Regions from separate parts of the Marinomonas gallaica genome, predicted to be linked through region 1. Evidence: riboswitches for the same ligand, from Rfam matches in the RefSeq annotation. Region 1 holds a riboswitch; the other holds the start of a gene.
The links. A riboswitch is a leader RNA that binds a small molecule or an ion and turns the genes downstream of it on or off. The one in region 1 is predicted to bind cobalamin.
Positions count from the first base shown of each region.

Region 1 (10,785 bases):
AAAAAGCCAGGTTTGTGTCAACTTAAATTGACTAAGTTTGGTAAGTCTGCAGAAATTATTATAGGCGGTGACTGTTTAGATAAGGGCCCGAGTAATCTAGATTTGTTGCGCAGCGTGAAGCAACTGTATCGAATGAATGCGAAAGTTACGCTGTTAGCGGGTAATCACGACTTACGTTTACGTATGGGATTATTGGCCATAACTCGCAAAAAAGACGTGGGCAATCAGCACTTCTTTGTGCGTATGGGTAAGAAGATTGTACCGTTGTTCAAAGAGGTGTTTGAACAGTATTTAGAAGGTACAAAATGGGAAAAGAAGGTGCCAGATGAAGAAACGTGCCGTAAGAAACTGTTCCCTGACGAAGATTGGTTTAATGAGTTTCCATTTCATGCTGCGGGTTTTTTGACGGCTGAGGGGATTGATCGTGAAGTGCGTAAGATGCATACCAAAGTCGATAAGTTTGAACGGCATTGTTTAGAGGCAGGGTTAACGCTACGCCATGTTTATGCGGCCTCCATGCAATGTCAAAAACTGTTTTTAAGTCGTAAGGGGGAGTTTAGTTGGTTCTTCCGTAAGATGAAGTTGGTAGAGAAGCGTGGTTCGTTCTTATTTTTGCATGCAGGCTTAGACGATGTAATGGGGCGTATGTTGCTTAAAAATGGCACGCGTTATGCCAATAAAGCTTTCCACCGTAATCTTGAGCGCCGTGATTTGTTTGGCTTCTATTACAGTGCGTTAGCCAATACGTTTCGAACAAAATACCGCGATGCGGATTTGCCTTTAACGGACCATGGTGTCAAAGCCGTTCATAAAGCCGGTATCAAAGTTGTCGTTCAAGGTCATATCAACCGTATCCAAGGTCAGCGTATTGCCATTAAAAAAGGGCTGGTGCATGTTGAGGCAGATGTGACATTGGATATTAATTCTCGTATTGCTGAAGGTTTAGAGGGAACCGGCGTCGGTGCCACTCTGATTGGTAAAAAGATGGGCATTGTCGGCATCAGCTGTGATTATCCAGCGATTAAACATTTACCTGAAAAATCACTCAAGCAAATTTACGCGTAGTAGCTGAGCATGAAGTCAAAAACAGAATTTAAATACGAAGCATTACTGGAAGCGGATGATATTCAAGGGGTACTTGAAGCACTGTCTAACGGTTTATCGAAAGGTAAAATGGAATTCAGTGATGCAAAAGAGAGTACGCTTGAACTTCAGCCCAAAGGGCTTATGCATTTAAAGGTGACCGCTAGTGAAGAAGATGGCCGCCAGCAATTTGAAGTGAAAGTTCGATGGGAAAAGCGCCCTAAATCTTTGTCTAAGACGCCACCTAAAATTAAGTAAATGCTATTAAAGGTCGCACCAGCCTTCACGAGTACCGCCGTGATAGCTGCGTGCATGACCTGACACAATCAAGGCTTCTGACAATGATTGGTCATCTACATAGACATCCGCCAATAACCTGAAGTATTTCCCTCGCTTGATATTCCTGAGTTCAATATTGCTACCACTTTCCAAGAACGCTCTAGTGTAATCACGTGCGGCTTTTGCTTGGGCTTTTTCACTCGGGCATTTACCGCGTATTTCCGCAGCGTCAACGCCATTGACTCGGATGGGAATGTTTTTACCGACAATATCAGGCCAGTTACTGATATCTACCCGAAAGGTATCCGCATCATAGACGGAGTTAATACGCTCGACCTGGATGTTGCTACTAGCAACAGAAGAAAGACTGGCTAATAAACCGGTTACAACGACTGCGTAACGAATCACGGCAATTACTCCCTAATATGGTTGGTCACAGCCGTGTGATTATTCGATCCATCTATAAGCAGCAATAATAGGTTCGTTGTATTTTAAGTCAACGTGATTTGCAGTTCGCTCTATTTTTACAGGGGTTTTTAATCCTGTCTTGAGTTCCTGTCATTCAACCCATGTCATGCTTATGTTAGAGTACGCGCCGCTAGAGGTTGTTGGCACAAAGGCCAGCACGAAGAGGGAAGTCAGCGTGATTCTGACACTGCCCCCGCAACGGTAATTAAAGTTAACCTTTGTCTTATTACGCCACTGTGTTTTTTCATGGGAAGGCGACAAAGTTGGTGATGCCGCTTTATGAGTCCGGAGACCTGCCTATAGCGCGGTGCTTGTAATGCAAGCGATTTATTTACGACTGTACGGGCGAGTGCAGTGTTTATGCAGATGACATTATGACTAAACAAACTTTTTCTTTTCCAGTGTTTGCCAAAACAGCAACGGCACTGAGTATCTTGGCGGCTATTTCGCAGGCCAGTTATGCCGCAGACAACGGTGAAGCAAAACAGCTTCGCGTTGTGGTGACGGCGACGACTACCGAAATGACAGAAGCGGAGTCTTTGACGTCGGTTTCTGTGATTGACAAAGAAACCATTGAGAAACAACAGCCTCAAGAAATTACTGAGCTGCTTGCTGGCCAGCCTGGCATAGACATTGTTACGAATGGCGGGTACGGCAAAAGTACCAGCATTTACACGCGTGGATCAAACAGTACCGGTACCAAGCTATTGATCGATGGTGTGCCGATACAGTCCCATTCTCTAGGCTCTTCGTCTTGGCAGTACTTGCCAATGGCGCAAGTCGAACGTATTGAAATTGTTCGCGGACCGAAATCATCTTTATACGGTTCAAGTGCCGCTGGTGGCGTTGTTCAAGTGTTCTTGCCTGAAGCGGGGCAAGAAAATAAGGCCAATGTATCACTGGGTGGCGGTTCTTTTAATACCAAACAAGCGGATGCAAGTGTTTCTGGCTCGTCAGGTAATGCTAGCTATCTGTTATCTGTAGGTTCATTTGATACTGATGGTGCGCAAGTAAAAGAGCAAGCAGGTGATATGGGTTATTCAAACGATAATGTTTTAGCGCGTTTTGGCTATGACTTTGAGTCGGGTGCCTATGCTAAAGCCTTTATTATGCGCGCTGAAGGCGAGTCAGATTACACGACTTCTAGTAATAGTTTGCGCAGCAATGACTATGTTAACCAAGTGATTGCACTAACTGGTGGTGTCGACATTACAGAGGATTGGCAGTCCGAAATTCAGATTCGTGAATCGCGTGATGACTATGATGTGCTAAATGACCAAGGAGCACCAACCGGTACTTATTACAACAGTCAGTCTCAAGGAGTGCGTTGGGATAATACACTGTGGTTAGACAACCATGAGTTCGTTGTGGGGGCCGAGCATATTAAAGATGAGTTTGACGGCTCATATTCGAAAGAGCGCACCAGCAACAGTGTTTTTGCACAGTCATTTTCACAATTTGGTCGAGCCAGTGTGCAGCTTAATATTCGAGCCGATCATTATGATGAATATGATACGCAAACGACGGGTGGTATTGCTTTAGGCTACCAGTTAGATGATATCTATACCGCTCGTGTGAGTGGCCGAACGTCGTTTACCGCGCCAACGTTCAACTCTATGAACGCTGAGAACTGGGGCTATACACTAGCCAATGAAATTCGCCCTGAAACCTCTGAAACGTTTGAAGTAGGTATGCATGCGGACTATCTTCATGGCTACTGGGATGCGGCAGTCTATCAAGCGGATTATGACGACCTAATAGCATGGGATTATCCAACGGTGGGTAATATCGATAAAGCCCGTGTTCGTGGACTTGAGCTCGCGGCAGGTACAGATATTGAGCAGTGGTCATTTGCTGTGGCGGCGACCATATTGGATACTCAGAATCAAAGCGAAGGCGCCAATAAAGGTAATCGCTTGGTTCGTCGTGCGCACAAAAGTGCTCGCATTGATGTTGATCGACAGTTTGAAAATGCCTCTTTAGGCTTCACTGTAGCAAGCTATGGTGAACGTTATGATGATGCAGAAAATCAGTCGCTACTACCTGGGTATGGCTTACTTAATTTACGTGCAAGTTATGACTTTGCGCAGGATTGGAATGCTAAATTAACGGTTAAAAACGCTATGGACAAAGCGTATCAAACAGCGCAAGGATACAGTAATCCAGGTCGAGGTGTATTCCTGACCGTTAATTATTCGGCATTTTAATGGCTACTGATAAGCAGACATGTTTTCTGCAATTATGCTTAACTGCGTTAGCCGTTTTAATTAGCCAATCACTTTGGGCGCAAAGTGGTGATATTCGATGTGTTGAGGATGATAAGTTTCGTCAAGTATGCCTTGAACAACCGGCTCAACGCATCGCGGCATTATCACCTGGGGCAACAGAGTTGATTTATGCCGCTGGAGGGGGCGATCAAGTCGTTGCTGTCGTGTCATACAGTGATTATCCGCCCGAGGCCAAGCAAGTCACGTCAGTGGGCAGTCATACGAGGCTGGATTTAGAGCGCTTAGTCAGTTTGAAGCCAGATCTTGTTTTGGCTTGGCGAACAGGTAATCCAAGTGAGCAGATTGCAACCTTAGAGCGTATTGGTATGACCGTCTATTACGTCGAGCCGCATAACTTTGATGACATTGCGGATAATATCGTAGATATGGCTGTGTTGGCTGGCACTGAAGAAACCGGAAGAAAAGTAGCTCAGGAATTTCTGGAAGGGATTGATGACTTAGCTCATACCTATAAAGATGCTGACCCTGTAGCAACGTTTTATCAGGTTTGGGACGAACCATTGATGTCGATGAATCATGCTCATTACATTAGTAAAGTTGTCGAGCTTTGTGGTGGGGTTAACGTGTTTGCGGACTCACCACGCTTGATTCCTCGTTTGAATCAAGAGGCGATATTAATAAAGAATCCAGAAGCTATAATTGCTGGTGGAATGGGTGAACGAAATGCGCATTGGTTAGACAAATGGCGTGCGTTTCCGGAGCTTAAAGCAACGCAGCAGAATAACTTGTTTTTTGTGCCGCCATCTTTAATACAACGCCCTACGCCAAGACTTTTAGAAGGTGCAAGAGTGATGTGTGAAAAGCTAGAAATTGCGCGACAGCATAGGGATTAATTATTAGCATGCCCCGTCGAGATCTATTTTCGCCTTTAATTCTGCTTTCACTGCTTTCTGTGTTCTGCATGGTCGTTTCGATTACACAAGGTAGTGTACAGCTGTCTTTGGGGCAGATATTAGATGTACTGCAAGGGCAGGGGACACAATTAAACCAAATACTTGTTTGGGAATTGCGTGTTCCTCGCATCATGGCGGCTTTTGCGACAGGCGGCTTATTGGCTGTAGCGGGCGCCTTGATGCAGATTTTGTTACGTAATCCTCTAGCAGATCCCTATGTATTAGGGATCTCTGGCGGCGCGTCTGTTGCAGCACTACTGGCAATATTGGCAGGAGTAACTGGGATAGTATTGTCGTCGGCTGCTTTTTTTGGAGCGGCCTTGTCTACCATATTAGTATTTGGGTTAGCTCAAGGCGATGGTCGTCCAAGTCCGATGCGATTATTGTTAACCGGCGTAGTAATCGCATCGGGTTGGGGAGCATTTATTACGTTAATGCTGGCTCTGGCACCACCGCAAAAGATCCCTGGTATGTTGTTCTGGCTAATGGGGGATTTGTCCTATGCCCAATCGCCTTGGTTAGCATGGGCAGCGCTCATACCTGTGTGCTTAGTATTGATTCCGCTTGGTCGGAGTCTAAATGTTCTGGCGCGCGGTCCTTTGCAAGCCGCTGCATTGGGATTAAATGTTAAACATTTGGAACGTTTTGTATTTGTCATTGCCAGCTTGTTAACCGCTGTTGCCGTGACAACGGCGGGTAGTATTGGTTTTGTTGGGTTGGTAGTGCCTCATATTTTAAGACTCATATTAGGTAACGATCAGCGCTTGATTTTGCCTGCTTGTGCTTTGGCTGGGGGGTGTTTGGTCACGTTAGCTGATACGGTTGCGCGGACGGTGATAGCGCCTGAACAATTGCCCGTAGGCGTTATTACGGCATTGTTAGGAGTTCCGACGTTTTTGTACTTACTTCGTAGGGGCCGTGTCGCATGACGTTGTCAGTAGACGCTTTAGTCATTGATATCCCAAAGCGATCACCAGAACCGTTAACGGTTACCATGAATACTGGCCAAGTGTGGGGGGTGTTAGGCCCCAATGGTGTGGGTAAAACGACATTACTGCATACATTGGCAGGGTTAAAGATGCCAAGAAAAGGTCGGCTTAGATTGAATGATGCGGATTTGTCTTCTATTCATCGCATGAGTTTAGCGCAGCAAGTCGGCATCATGTTTCAGGATCATCAGGATGGTTTTCCCGCAACAGTCATGGAGACGGCATTGTTAGGGCGTTTCCCGCATCTTTCGCCTTGGGAGATGGAGACCGAGCAAGACATTAAAATTGCGCAACACTCGATAGATAGGCTGGAGTTATCTTCGCTGGCAGGCCGTTCTGTAACACAGTTATCAGGTGGTGAGCGACAGAGAGTGGCGTTGGCGTCTCTTTTAACCCAAAACCCGAATATCTGGTTGGTCGATGAGCCAACTAACCACCTAGATCTGCATCATCAAGTCGCCGTCATGTCGTTACTCCAGGAGAAAGCGCGCGAGACTAAGTTGGTCGTTATGTCGTTGCATGATGTTAACCTAGCAGCTCGTTGGTGTTCCCATGTGATATTGCAATACCCTGATCGACCTGCTTTAGTAGGTTCGGCTGAAAGCTTATTAACACTTGAGAATCTTGAGCCGTTGTATCAGCAAAAACTTGTGCGGGGTGAGATTGAAGGGCGATTGGTATTCATGCCTTCCATTTGATCGATAGGGAGAGTTAATGTCTTGGTTACATTATTTAGGAGCTAAGTTATTTAAGCCGTCTAGACTTAAGCCAAATACGATAGTGGTTGGGATTGATACGCCGTCTTACCGGCTTGCCAGTTATTTGCAACAAGCGCATTTAGCTAATGTCGTTGCCTTTATTGACGATGAACCATGGTCCAATCGAACGGATATTTTAGGTGTGACAGTGCGTTATCCAAGTGATTTGTCGGCATTGATAGAAAGGTGGCAGGTAACCACTGTCATCGAGTTTGATGGTAATGATCTTATTCCTGATAATGTACGCGAAGAACTTAAGCGCTTATCTTTTGAATATGTGGTTTTAGACCCAGCCATTACGTCTGACCATTGGGCTCAACAGATCCAAGACTCTTTGTGAATTAAGAGAACAACTCGAGCTCTCTGTAACGCTGTTTTGCCAATTCAATGGCATCGGAAATTTGTTCAATGGGTGTCGCAGTAGAAAAATAAAACCCCTGCATCAGGCCACACCCATTAGCGATTAAATATTTGGCTTGCTCGACATTTTCAATGCCTTCACAACAAGAGTTTAAGCCTAGGCTATTGGTTAGATCTAAGATGGCTTTCAGTACCGCTCGATCACGTCTGTCATTCAAAAAGTTAACGATAAACTCTCGATCAACTTTAATGGTGTCGATATCAATCCGTCCTAGATAACTAAGCGATGAGAACCCGGTACCAAAGTCATCTAGGGCAACGCTGCCACCAGCCTCTTGTACGAGTTTGAAAAACTTATTAGCGCTTTTATAGTCGTTTAGGTAGTTAGACTCTGTGATTTCGAATTGTAGGTGCCTTAAGAAATCAGGATAGTCCTCAATCATTTGTAGTAAATAGGGCTCAAACCAGTCACTGCTCATGTCGACAGATGAAATGTTGAAAGACACCACTATGTCAGTATTACTGCTGCGAATGATTTCCGGTAAATCTTTTAGAACTTTGTCCATAACCCAGCGAGTGATCTCTGAGATTTTGCCAGAGGTTTCAGCGATAGGGATGAACTCACATGGAGAAAGGCTGCCTAACGTATCATTTTCCCAGCGTATTAAAGCTTCTAAGCCACAGACTTCGCCGGCAGCTGATATTTTAGGCTGATAATAGAGTTGAAACTCATTATTACGAGCGGCGTTAACAATAGAGTTTACAATCAAAGTATGGCGATGGCTTTCTACAAGCATTTGAGGGTGAAAGCGTGTGACCGTGCCTTTAGCAAAGTGTTTTGAATGGTACATGGCAATGTCAGCGTAGTTCAATAAATCGTCGACCCGATAGCCTGAATCTTCGGTGTCTGCGACTCCGACACTGATTCCCGTCTGTATGCTCCATCGATCAATAGAAATAGGCACAGAAAAGCCGGATGTTAATTTTCGTGCAATGGCTACAGCCTCCATTTTGTCCTGTAGCTTGGGCAAGACGACCAAAAACTCATCACCCGCTAAGCGTGCGACAACTTGTTCGTGCTTTAAAAAGCTAGCAACAATTCTACCAACTTCAATCAGTAGCTTGTCACCTACATCATGACCCATACGGTCGTTCACGCTTTTAAAGTGATCGACGTCGAAATATAAAACGCCAATCAACTGATCGTTTTTACGTGCTTGATCCATTATATTGGTCAGCCAATACAATACATGACGGCGATTCGGAAGGTTTGTTAACTGGTCGTAGTTTGCTAGGTGATAGAGTGCTTCACGCTGCTCAGTCAGCTGCTGTGTTTGCTCAGCATTCAACTTGATTTCTGAGTCAATCACTTCAAGCATAGAATTGATATCCTGCCCAAGTGTATAGATCTCATCATCACCTCTCACCTGAAAGCGGTTACCGTACTCTTTAGTTCGAGTAATGTTGCGAGTGAATTTGGATAAATTCATCAATGGAACGAGTTGCTGTCGTATAGTGAGCAGCATGGCTGCCGTAGTGATAAGGAGAATCAGAATGAGCAGTGGTGAGGTCAGTCTGATAAGATCCTTTTGACTATTGTCTAAAGGTTGCAAGTACTCATGCGCAACTAATAAATAACCACCAATATTGCCTGTTTCATCAATGGGCTGTAGGGCATAAATATTACTTCCCTCTATAGAAACTCCTTGTTGAAGCTTTTTAGGATCGACCTCCGGAATAGCTAAAAGGTTCTGTGCTACTTGAGAGAACAATTTTGGTTGTATATAGACTTCTGCTTTATCCCAATTTTTACTATACAGTATCGCGTATTTCAGGTGTTCGTATCGCTCAAAACGTAGCAAGGTGCTGCGTAATAGAAAAGGGTCACTATCAACAGATAGCTGCAACAGCAGATCATCAGCCGTATTGATGGTCAATGCCTGCAAATTGGTCTTTACAGATTCGGCATAAATCGATTTATGTTCTTGCAATGAAACAATAAACACGCTCAAAGCTGAACAGACAACCGATATTATGCCAATTGTAAGAAGTTTAAAGCGGATACTAAACTTCAATGAGGTGGTTCCCTTTCCAGTGCCAATTCATCTATCGCTCAAATACAACAATGACACCCTCAGGTAATAAGGTATCGGATGAGACGTAAGCAATAGCGGCGGGTTCTTTGATGACAAAGTCTATGGCGTCAGCGATGGAGCTTAATTCCCTAGGCGGGGTACTTCGTCCAGTAAATAGAAGCTGCGCCCAATAAGACTGAATACGGTTCTCTGTTAAGCCAATAACACTAACGTTAAATGTTTTTCTGAGGGGATGTTCCACAGGTAAGGTAACGGCTTGAAAGCGTCTACTTAATGTCCCCCCCATGTAAATTTGACGGACTTCACTTGAGCTTAATGAGCTTAAATTCGTCTTGCTGTTGGCAATAACTTTGACGCGGTTATCATCGGCTACTGCTAAAGGGGCTATCAAGAGAGTCACTGCTAGCAAGAAGATCGCTGTTGTTGTGTTAGTGAGTACGGTAGTGATCATTAAAATACCCACTCCACTGCGACTTGATAAAACATGGCTTCACGGTTAAAGCCATCCTTGATAGAGTCAAACATTGCGGTTTCATTCTCCGCACCATCTAGCAGTGTAACGTCTGCTTTGACGGCAAGTTTGGGGCGAATATCCCAACGTGCACCTAGGGTCCATGATTTAAGGCTGTCGACATTTCTTGATGCTGAAATAAAGTTTAAACCGTATGTGGATTGTAGTAATCCCGTATAGCGAGGATCGCTAGGGGACATACCTGCTAGTGCTTGGTTCAACTCTGATGGGAAGTCTGAATATTTTACTTTACTTTCGGCATAGGTAAGGTGAATGGTGACTGGATTGAAAATATACCCTCCGGTCACATAAAAAGTATCGATTTTCGGCATGGATGTTTTCAATTCAGGGTCGATAGTTACCCATTCTAAGCCTGCAAAGTAGTCTAAATTGTCATAGCGTATGCCGAATTGATACACATTGACTTTGCTGTCAAGTGCAAGAGCATCAACTGTGCTTGGAAAGCTGCCAAAGCTTTGAATAGCATCAGATAGTAAGTTCAGTTCAGGGATATCGAGTGATACGTCCCCTTGATGGAATGAAGCTCGAAACTCAAAGTTTTCCTTTCGTAGGGTTGTTATAAAGCCGCTTAAAACATCCACATTATAGTCAGTTATACGGTTGCTTCGTTTAATCTCACCTGAGTGCTGGCCAACGTACGCTTCGAATGAAGAGTCATAGTTTTCGCCAGAATAACCCCAAGTTGCATCGATGCCTTCAAATGTTGGAAATAAAAAAAATGCTCCATACATTTGTTCTGGCGGACTAGCCCAATGGTAAGCATAACCTACGTCTATGACATCACTGTGCATAAAGAAAGGTGTACGGAGTTTACCCACTTTTAACGTTAAGTTATTTTTCGGCTGAATCGTGGCATATAGCCAATCGAGCTCTGAGTCTTTGTCTTCGTTAGTTCTAAATACACCTTGAGCGGTAAAGCTAAGGTAATCGGTCGCTTCAGCGTTGAGTTGAATGCCTAACAGAGAGTTGGTTTTTAAAGAAATGTCATCATCGTAGCCGTGAAAGTTGGCTTTATCGGTGTCGATTGTACCTGCAACAA
Region 1 covers NZ_CP187511.1:2,952,837-2,963,621, reverse strand. Annotated here, with positions in the region: gene ACPUEK_RS14050 (metallophosphoesterase) at 1-1,065, shown strand, start outside; gene ACPUEK_RS14045 (amphi-Trp domain-containing protein) at 1,075-1,341, shown strand; gene ACPUEK_RS14040 (thermonuclease family protein) at 1,348-1,770, opposite strand; cobalamin riboswitch at 1,948-2,145, shown strand; gene ACPUEK_RS14035 (TonB-dependent receptor domain-containing protein) at 2,205-4,037, shown strand; gene ACPUEK_RS14030 (cobalamin-binding protein) at 4,037-4,951, shown strand; gene ACPUEK_RS14025 (FecCD family ABC transporter permease) at 4,960-5,940, shown strand; gene ACPUEK_RS14020 (ABC transporter ATP-binding protein) at 5,937-6,698, shown strand; gene ACPUEK_RS14015 (nucleoside-diphosphate sugar epimerase/dehydratase) at 6,715-7,098, shown strand; gene ACPUEK_RS14010 (EAL domain-containing protein) at 7,100-9,124, opposite strand; gene ACPUEK_RS14005 (hypothetical protein) at 9,225-9,665, opposite strand; gene ACPUEK_RS14000 (porin) at 9,665-10,785, opposite strand, start outside.

Region 2 (10,785 bases), 1.3 Mb from region 1:
CAACGGCTACAGCCATCGCTTGCGGACGATATTCATCACCCAGATACGCAACGGCAATAGCAGGCAAACCAGCGAGAAAAAATCCCTGTAAAGCTCTAAGTAATAGCAGCTCACTGTATTGAGTAACAAAACCAAGAGAAAAAGTCGTCAGTGTCACCCCAAGCAACGCCATGATCATAATATTTTTACGGCCTAACGCGTCAGATAAGGGCCCGTAAACCAGCAAAGATAAGCCTAAGGTCAAAGTGGTAATGGTAAAGCTGCTTGCGGCTTGGAGCTCGGAAATCGAAAACTCATGCGCAATCATTGGCAACAAGGGCTGAGTGACATAGACGTTCGCAAAAACCATAAACGAACCAATCACCAGTGCTAATGTACCGCGCCAAAATGCCCAACTACCTGTATCAATCACCTTATCCACTCCGATAATAGAAGAATAAAACGACTATACGTATTATATTTGCATCAATAAAATATATTTAAATTATGGATTGGATAACATAAATTGATAGAAATAAAACCTATACGCTATTTTTTAGCCGTAGCGGAAGAGCTCAGTTTTACACGTGCAGCGGAACGACTGCACATTGCTCAACCCGCCATCAGTATGGCAATCAAAAAGCTTGAGAAAGAAGTCGGCGTCGACCTTTTTCATCGACAAGATAGAAAAATCAGTCTTACCGATGAAGGTCGCGTACTGCTAAATTATGCAAAAAAACTCATTCAGCAAGCAGACGAAACGGCACTCGCTATGCAAGAGCTTAGCGGTCTTGAAAAAGGGGAAGTACGCGTCGGTATCCCAAGCATGCTTGGCTCGTACTACTTCCCTCCAATATTAATGGCATTTCGACATCAGCACCCGAACCTGACTCTGCAAGTCATTGAGGGTGGCACATGGAAACTTCAACAAATGCTGGAAGTCGGAGAAATTGATTTAAGCGTTATCGTCGCAGAGAAGCCCAGCGAACAACTTGAAACACGTGCCTTGCTTAAGGAACAAATGATGGTCACGGTTAATCAAGAGCACCCTTTCGCACAATATGAAAGCGTCACGTCTGAGCAATTTTTTAAAGAAGAATTGGTGATGTTTAAAGAAGGTTATTTTCATCGCAGAGTCATTGACCGACTGGCACAAGAACAAGGGGTCACACCGAACTTTGGCTTTGAAACCAACCTTATTCCATTGATCAAATCCATCGTCAAACAAGGTTTTGGTATTACCACCCTACTTGGGATGGTCATTGAAGAAAATGACCAGCTTGTTACCCGCCCTTTTTCGGAAGCAGTATGGCTGGACATTAACATCGCTTGGCGCAAAGATGGTTACTTGTCCAAAGCAAACGCAGCCTTTCTGTCCTTCTTAATTCAAGAAACAGAACATAAAAAGCCAGCGTAAAACGCTGGCTTTAATACTACTATTTTATGTTATTTAGTTTGGTATAAGCGCTCTTCTACTAAGCGTGACCCCTGCAAAGAACGACACGTCTTTGCACCGGCCAAGATTGCGAGATCCAAAATAGGCTCTAATAGCACAACGCTTAAGTACGCCATACCAAATGTCGCGACTGAATTAAGGTTTTCAGCGCCAAACCCCTGACCATAGAATGCCCAAAAGGCAACCCAAGCAACGATCCCGCCTTGATACGTTAAAGACAGGCGCAATGCTTGGCTATAACGGATATCGACGTACGCTGTTTTCTCAGAAATAGTTCGACGTGCGATGGCCGTCATCGCAAATAAAGGCAATAACAACGTGGTTACGTTCATGGCGTATTGAGGCAGATCAAACGGTGCGAAAAACACTCCTTGTAACAATAACCCCACACTTAGCCCGATCGCTGCTGCAGCCGAGCCAAAGATCAAAAACAGTGTTGATCCCAATATAAAGTGCACTTCCGATACACCTACTGGCTGTTTTGGAAACACTTCAAAAAAGATAAATACCAGCAAAACTGACATCAATGCCCGACTTAAAAGGCTGACTAAGCCATCTTTTTTGATCGTGTCTAATGAAGATTTTGCGGCAATAGCAAAAGCCAATGCCGCAGTTGCGTAACTCAATCCTAGCTTAGCGCCTGTGACAACGCCTGGTTCGATATGCACAATGTGCCTCCTAATGGTTTTCATACCACCCGTATGAGAAAAGAACAGAAGTCAAATGGCCGGTCTCCGGACTCGGTAACGTTTACAGCCACCTTCCCAAAAATCAGTGGTGACTGCCGTGCAATCCTTGCTGTTACCTACCGTTGCGGGGGCAGTATAGGATCATCAGCACTGGCTGATTCCCTATTTCCCGTTTCACTTTTTACAAAGCACCGTTCAACAGGCGCACTTTAACAACTTTAGAGGCAATAAAGAACTGAGTATATTTACTGATCCGAGTGGTTTGATTCATGAGTACGCGAAAATAATAGCTCTGATAATCGGCTACGTTCGTCCATTTTTTGTTCTAACGAGCGAAATAGGCCCGTACGATGAAAAATTGCCCCAGCGACAAAGCCGATGACACTACCCAGCACAATATCAATCATGCGATGCTCAAGTAACACCGACGCATCCATCCCACTTGAGGTAATCTCTGCCATAATGACGGTCAAAGGCGTGATAAAAATCACCGCCAGTCCGTAATTTTTGACGATTAAAACTTCGACTATGGTTTGCAGCGCACATATCCAAAGAGCCAGTACGATGGGTGATGGATGAAACGCGAAAATAAAACTGGCAAGCAGCATCCCGATAGACGTCCCTACTATACGGTGGATATTACGATGCCAAACCATTCGGAACGTCGCACCCTGTAATATCGCCGCACACGAGATCGGCACCCAATAAGGATTGTCAAGATCCAAACTCAATGCGAAAGCATAAGCACCGCTGATGCAGATACTTAAAAATAACGCTTCTAATAATATAGCGTTTACTCTCGGGTCGACTTCTACTGGGATCGAGGTCGTTTTGTGTGCACCCGTACAAAGGCTGTAAATAAATGCCATTAATACAGCCCATAACCCACCTAATGCAATCAAGCCAACTCGCATGGGAATTGCTGCAAACTCAAACGGCATTGCCATCGCGACACACGACGACAAAATAAAGAAGAAACTGCCTGGTGGAGGAAGCCGATAGTAGCGCGTGATCACAATAACGGCTAATGCAATTAGAAATAACCCAACCGGAGCTAATCCAGGTACCGCAGCGGCAAGCGTCGCAACCGTTAAACACGCCATAAAACCAAACGTACACAGAATCATCGTCAACATTCGAGACGTTGTACGATTTGGGCTCATGTATAAAAATACCATCGCGCCTAAGCTCGCAATCATGGCATCATTAAATGTCCCAGTTAACGCACCAATAACAGCGGGCGCGCCAATCGTGACACCAGCCGTCACAGGTAAATGCCATGGTCGACTTGCCTTATTCAAAGCCACTAGACCTTTTAGGGTTGTTCGAATACTCACTTAATTGAGCCTTTTAAAATTGAATCATTAATAGGTAGATCACTTTATAATAAAATAAATATTTCATTGATTAAAAAGTGTTTGTATCGTGTAAAAACCTTATAGCATCTAACTGTCATTTGCACATTTAAAAAGGAACGCCCAATGAACCTCTCGTTGCAGACTAAAATCACCCTACAAAGTATCCTTGCAACAATGATCGTAACCATTGCGGTAGCTTGGTTAGCATTTAGCAAGTTTGATACTGCCAATCAAAATAGCATTCAATCCGAGTCCGCCTCACAAGCCTCCGCTATTAATATATACCTAACCAACTGGTATAACGACCGCGAAAGCACCATGCAAGCCATTAAGCAGCACCTACAGACAAAACTTTCGCAAGGAGAAAACGAGACCGATATTTTACCCATTTTGCAACAAGCGCAATCAAGCCTTGGGTTTGGTATGACTTTTTTGGGTCTGGAAAACGGCCATATGTATCGTCATGATCCAAGCTTGAACAGTGCGGATTACGACCCTAGAGCTCGGTCTTGGTATAAAGAAGCCAAGTCTTCTAATGCCGCCTATGTCACAGCACCTTATGTTTCTGCGTCGACAGGAAAGCTGTCGATGACCTTTGTGCAGCCGATCATCGTCAACGGAAAATTCATTGGCGCCATTGGCGGGTTGGTGTTCTTAGATGATTTGCTCGACCGCATTCTCGAACTGGATGTTCTTGGTGACGGTGAGCTGATACTAATAGGCCAATCCGGTGAAATATTAGCAAATCAAAATAAAGACCTGATTCAGAAAAACATTACCGAAACAGACTATTCGATTACGCCTGCAGACCTAAAACAAGCGGCCACTTCTTTTACCTACAAAGAAATTGATCTAAACGGATCTACTAAGTTTGCCTATCTAAAAGAGCTGGGAAAAACGAACTGGACGTTAGCACTGATCATGGATAAAGACACTCTGATGGCGCCAATACACGATTTTGCAAAAACTGCATTACTCTTCGCCATCATTTTGCTAATCATCATTTCCATTGTCATCTTTAAAGTATCTCAGCTACTTTTAAAAGGCTTGCGTACTGTAACAGCTCGCTTACAAGACATCGCAGAAGGAGACGCGGATCTAACGGCGCGAATTACTGTCAATAGCCGTGACGAAGTCGCCGACCTCGTAACTGGGTTTAACCAATTTGTTGAGCGATTGCAAGGCACTATTAATAATATAAAATCCATTGAAAACCGTCTATCAAAGCAATCCCAATCTATCAATTCTACCTCTAGTCACAGTCATGACCGCTTAATTGCTCAACAAAGCAGCATTACGATGGTCGCAACCGCGGTCCATGAAATGGCGCAAGCAACACAAGAAATTGCTACCAATGCTCTGGAAACTGCCCGCAATGCTGATAACGCGGTTTCATCCAGTGAAGCCGGACAAGCCCAAATAGATGCCAGTCAGCGTAGTATTCAGCAACTAGCCAACGAAGTCAGTTCCGTTTCAACGGTCATCCAGCGTGTTAGCCAAGATGCAGAAAACATAAACTCTATTCTGAATACGATCTCGGGAATCGCAGAGCAAACTAACTTGCTGGCCTTAAACGCGGCCATTGAAGCCGCTCGTGCAGGTGAACAAGGGCGAGGATTTGCAGTTGTAGCGGATGAAGTTCGTGTTCTGAGTCAGCGCACTTACAGTTCCATAGAAGAAATCCAAAAAATGATCGAAAACCTGCAAGTCAGCAGTGGTAACGCCGTCACACAAATTCAGCGTAGCCATGATCAATCAGAGCGCAGCGTCGAAGATATTCGTACCGCTCGAGAAAGTTTCGATGATATCAAGCAACTTATAACCAGTATTAGCGACCGTGCGACTCAAATAGCCAGCGCCACGGAAGAACAAACCAGTGTTTCAAAAGATATCAGTGAAAATACAGCGGAAGTGGATGAAGGCGCTCGTGAAATGGTGACTTTTGCTCAGGAGAATTCAGAAACAGCCAAACAACTGGCACAGTTGACCAATGATCTAAAAGAAAACGTACATTACTTTAAAAGCTAAAAGCACTATAAATAAAAACGCCCAGCATAAAGCTGGGCGTTTTTATTTGGATTGATCTACACCGCAAAAGGTGCAACACCAATTAATAATCCGTGTAGATAAAATGCAACAGCAACGTACGCTAATACGCCCACCACCACGGCAATAAAGTCATACTTGAAATCTGGCGCCAAAAACGTCTCACCTTGCTGCTTAATACGACGTCGTGAAATCACGAAGTTCGCTACCGCCCAAGCTAAAAAGCTACCGAAAAGTACGACATCCGCGGTCGTTCCATTGCTGATTAAATGAGCAAATGCCCAGAGTTTTATACCGACCACCATTGGTACACCAACACGGGCCTTAATCTTCGAATACGGCATAGCGGCAGCGGCGATATAAATAAACGCGAACAGGATGATTAGCGCAGCAACATGACGCGTCCAAACAGGAGGAACCCATAACCATTCGGCACTGTAACGAGCATATCCATACCCCATGATCGTTGTCAGCAACCCGATAATAGCGACGACAGCATGCAGCATTTTCCAGTTATTTTCACCTAACTGCTGCATCATAAATTCCCGCCAATCTGGGGCGAATAAACGTATCGAATGAATCCCAATAAACAATACCAATCCAACCAGCAATAATGCCATAGAGCACTCCTATAAAGTCATCTCTCAGTGTTAAGCATGACGTATGCAAATATGGGCCAAAAACGCCTTTTTATGGTGCAAAAGCGCCTTATTCGTATACGATATTTCCTTTCTTAATCAGTCAATTATACAGTCTTTACAGTGTATAAATGCAGCCCCTATACATTCCGTTTTCTTTGCGCTTTCTCGACAGCAAAATCACACTGTTGTGCTTATTAATCATTATCATAATAATTAGATAACTAGGCTAGCTAAGTAACTGTTTAAGCTGAACCTACCCACTTTTTTTGAGACTCGAATTGTTCACTTTTATGAAAAAACTCACCACGTTCACATTACCACTGATTGCATCCGTGTGCTTTAGCTCAGGGCTCATGGCAGAGAACAATACAGCTTCGCTATCGGCATCCGACTCAGTGGAAGATGCTAACACCTCTGAAATGAATCAAGGCTACAGTTTCAATCGCAAAACAGTCATTGACTTGGCACAGCAGCTCGCACAACAGCCGATGCAAGATCCAGCTCGAGCGCCTGATGCTCTAAATAACCTTGATTACGATACTTATCGCCAAATTAATTTTCAGCAAAACCAAGCCGTGTGGGGCAAATCCCCTACCCAATTTTCTATTCAGCTGTTTGCTCCTGGCTTTCTATATAAAGACTTAGTGGAAATCGACGCGGTTGAGAGTGGTAAAGCGTATCCGATACAAGCAACTAAGGATTCATTTGTAACGCCTACAGATGAAATCGATCAACTTATTTCAGACGTCGGTAAATTTGCAGGTCTACGTTTGCATTATCCGATTAACCGTCCCGATTACAAAGACGAATTTATTGTTTTTCAAGGGGCAAGCTATTTCCGCGCAGTGTCCAAAGGGCAGAATTATGGTATCTCAGCGAGAGGACTGGCACTGGATGTGGCTCAGCCAACAGGTGAAGAGTTTCCGGTGTTTCGTCATTTCTGGATAGAACGTCCTTCCTCTTCGCAACAAGCCATTGTTGTGCATGCACTGCTAGACAGTAAAAGTGTCACGGGCGCTTACCGCTTTGGCATTTTCCCAGGAGCGCCAACACGAATCGATGTGGAAGCCACGCTCTTTCCAAGAAAGGATCTTCAACATGTGGGACTCGCACCACTAACATCAATGTATATGTTTAACGGTGCGATGGATCATCCTGAAACAGAGGATTATCGACGCGCTGTACATGATTCTGAAGGCTTACAAATTCAAACGGGGCGTGGTGAAACATTGTGGCGCCCTCTTATGAACCCTGAGAACCTTCAAATCAGCGCATTCATGGATCAAACCCCTCAAGGATTTGGTTTAATTCAGCGTAATCGAGACTTTGAGGACTATTTAGATTTAGAGGCGCATTACCAAACGCGCCCATCTATCTGGGTAAAACCCCTGAACGACTGGGGAAAAGGTCATGTTGAGCTTGTTGAGATCCCATCAAATTCAGAAGCAAACGATAATATTGTCGCCTATTGGCAGCCTGAGAAAACCTTGAAAAAAGGTGAGCCTTTTAACTATTCATACCGCTTAACGCTGACAAATGACACACCTGTACTGTCTGGTAAACCGCATGTGGTGCGCAGCGCTCAAGGCCAAAAACTCGCCGCTGAGCACCCTCAAGTTGTTATAGATTTTAACAACATTGAAGTCCAAGACATTAACTCTGTCGAAATAGAAGCAAGTATCAGCCAAGGCAATATTATCGAAGCACATGTCGCACCTAACCCTTACGAACAAGGCCTCAGAGCGTTCGTGACATTTGACCCTGACAATGCCAACTCAGCTGAATTACGAGTGCAATTAAAACATGATGACACGCCTCTTGCAGCGACTTGGCTATATCGTTGGTTAAAATAATGATGGATCATAAAATGAAAGAATCAGGACTCTACGCATTACCCAGTGAGGCAAATCTAGACATGCCTCGTCATGAAGTTGATGAACCTAAAAAAGCCGCTAAAAAGCAGAATCAGCGTTTTTTGGTTACAACATTGCTGTCGCGCCTATTTATCATCGCAGTCACCTTTGGGCTATCAGCCTACGGTGCTAAAGAGATGTATGAGGTATTAAGCACTAATCAAATCACTTGGTTACAGTGGTTATTCCTAACGCTTTTCTGCATCAATTTCACTTGGATTTCATTTGCGTTTAGTCAGGCGACATTAGGCCTTATTTTCAAGCTTTCGCCGTTCCGCCAGAAGCGAAGAGAAGAAGATACCGAGAGGGTAACGGCTATTCTATTACCCGTTTATAACGAGGATCCTGTTCGTATTCGTGCGAGTATCGAAGCCATGCATGATGACCTCGTCGAAAAAGCGCCAGGGAAGTTCGCATTTTTTATTCTAAGTGACACAAACCAAGCTGAAAACAGCATAAAAGAGAAACAAACCTTCTACCCTATTTTGAATCAAGACGAGCATGCTTGCCCTATTTACTACCGTCGACGCCTTAATAATGCAGAACGTAAAGCCGGCAACGTCTCCGAGTGGGTCACTCGCTTTGGCAGCGATTATGAATGCATGATCGTGCTGGATGCCGACAGCTTAATGAGCGCCGAATGCCTTACTTCAATGTCACGCCGTATGGCAGCTGAACCTTCTTTAGGTTTGATCCAGACACTACCAACTATTATACGTGCAGATACGCTCTATAGCCGTATTCAGCAGTTTGCCAACCAATGCTTTGGCCCTATCTACGCAGCGGGCTTAACCACATGGCATGGCAATGCGTCTAACTTTTGGGGTCATAACGCTATCATTCGTACCAAGGCGTTTGCAGAGGCTTGCGGACTGCCTATCTTGCCAGGTAAAGCACCATTTGGCGGCCACGTAATGAGCCACGATTTTATCGAGGCGGCATTGCTTCGTCGCGCGGGCTGGGGAGTTCGCTTTGATACCGACTTACAAGCGTCCTATGAAGAAGCACCGCCATCACTTATCGATGTTATGGTGCGAGACCGACGTTGGTGTCAAGGGAACTTGCAGCATAAAGCATTTGTTAATGCGAAAGGGCTCCATTTTGCTTCTCGCATGCATCTAATGACGGGGATTTTTTCTTACTTTAGCGCCGTTTTTTGGTTTGCGCTGATCTCAGTCGGTTTTGCTCTAGCTGTACAAGCCCACTTTGTTCGCCCTGAGTACTTCAGTAACTTATCGCTTTTCCCAAACTGGCCAGTATTTGACTTTGAAAAAGCTCGATCACTGTTTGTGCTTTCCATGGCGCTAGTATTAGCTCCTAAACTTTTTGGCTGGCTTAATGCCATGCTTCATTGGCGCCAGTGCCGAAAATTTGGCGGCCCAATCATGTTGACATTGGACACATTACTAGAGGTCCTTGTCTCTGCATTGTATGCCCCTATTCTGATGTTCTCTCAATTCCTCGTCGTAATGGATGTCCTTAAAGGAAGAGACAGCGGCTGGAAGCCTCAATCGCGTGATGACGGTGCTAATAAATGGTCTGAAACGACCCGCGCTCATATTTATCACACTATTTTTGGTCTACTTCTAGCTGCAAGCGCCTATTTTTTAAGCGCACAATTATTTTATTGGTCTCTACCTATCACATTCGGACTTATTTGCTCTATTCCCTTGTCTTGGTTAAGTGGTGGCGCTAAACGCGGTAACTTGCTATCGAAACTTGGCTTACTAAAAGGTCCAGAAGAACGACGACCAACAGCCATCGTTAAACGACTTGAGCAAAAAATACATCAATTAGATCAGAATAATCCGCTAGACTTGGATCAAGACGTGCCACTTAAAAGCTACATCGACAATGTCAGCTTTTACACGTGGCACTTAGCTCAGTTACCGGAGCAGGAAGGCCAACAATTCGACCGTCATAAAGTTTGCGCCGCTTGGCAAATAGAGAACAGCGACAGTATTGAAGAGCTTATGAGTCATTTAAATGAACAAGAGCATCTGGCCATTATCAAATACCGATCCCTATTCGTGAAGTTGCAGAAGTTTTTACCAAAAAATAAGGCCTGCGCCTAATCCCCAAAACCGCTACGCTGTAGCGGTTTTTTTTTATACTGAAGCACACAGATATAACCACTATGATGTGTATTTCTAGGTTAATATAAAAAAGAATGAATCACGCATAACTTCAGTAAGTGGCGCTTACCTCTCCCCATTCAGCCTATTTTCATGACATAGATTAATAAATATCTCTTATTGAACACACGTATCTCTCATAAATTGATCTAGGTTAATTTCTTTATTCTGCTAAGGCGTATGGTTAGCACATCTTACTTGCGTCCATCAGGAGACTTTGATATGAAATCTGTAACTAAATTCGCTCTACTTTCTGCTGCAATCGTTAGCGCACCATTCGCTATGGCTCACGAAGCGGGTGATATGTTTGTTCGTGGCGGTCTAATCAATGTTATGCCAGACGAAAGCAGCACTGGTCTTGACCTTAGTGTGGGCAACGATCTTCAAGTTGGCCTAACAGCAACCTACATGTACTCTGATAATGTCGGTATTGAATTGTTGGCAGCTACGCCATTTACTCACGATGTTACGCTAGCCGGTGCAGGTAAAATCGGTGAAGTGTCTCACCTTCCGCCTTCATTGATGGCGCAGTACTACTTCGGCAATGCTGAAAGCACTGTACGTCCTT
Region 2 covers NZ_CP187511.1:1,689,748-1,700,532, reverse strand. Annotated here, with positions in the region: gene ACPUEK_RS07955 (MFS transporter) at 1-412, opposite strand, end outside; gene ACPUEK_RS07950 (LysR family transcriptional regulator) at 509-1,396, shown strand; gene ACPUEK_RS07945 (energy-coupling factor ABC transporter permease) at 1,426-2,103, opposite strand; cobalamin riboswitch at 2,144-2,335, opposite strand; gene ACPUEK_RS07940 (FUSC family protein) at 2,370-3,461, opposite strand; gene ACPUEK_RS07935 (methyl-accepting chemotaxis protein) at 3,606-5,510, shown strand; gene ACPUEK_RS07930 (NnrU family protein) at 5,567-6,148, opposite strand; gene ACPUEK_RS07925 (glucan biosynthesis protein G) at 6,460-8,022, shown strand; gene mdoH (glucans biosynthesis glucosyltransferase MdoH) at 8,022-10,157, shown strand; gene ACPUEK_RS07915 (OmpW family outer membrane protein) at 10,440-10,785, shown strand, end outside.
Region 2: it holds a riboswitch for cobalamin, as region 1 does, so the genes downstream of both, ACPUEK_RS07945 (energy-coupling factor ABC transporter permease) here and ACPUEK_RS14035 (TonB-dependent receptor domain-containing protein) in region 1, are expected to answer to the same signal.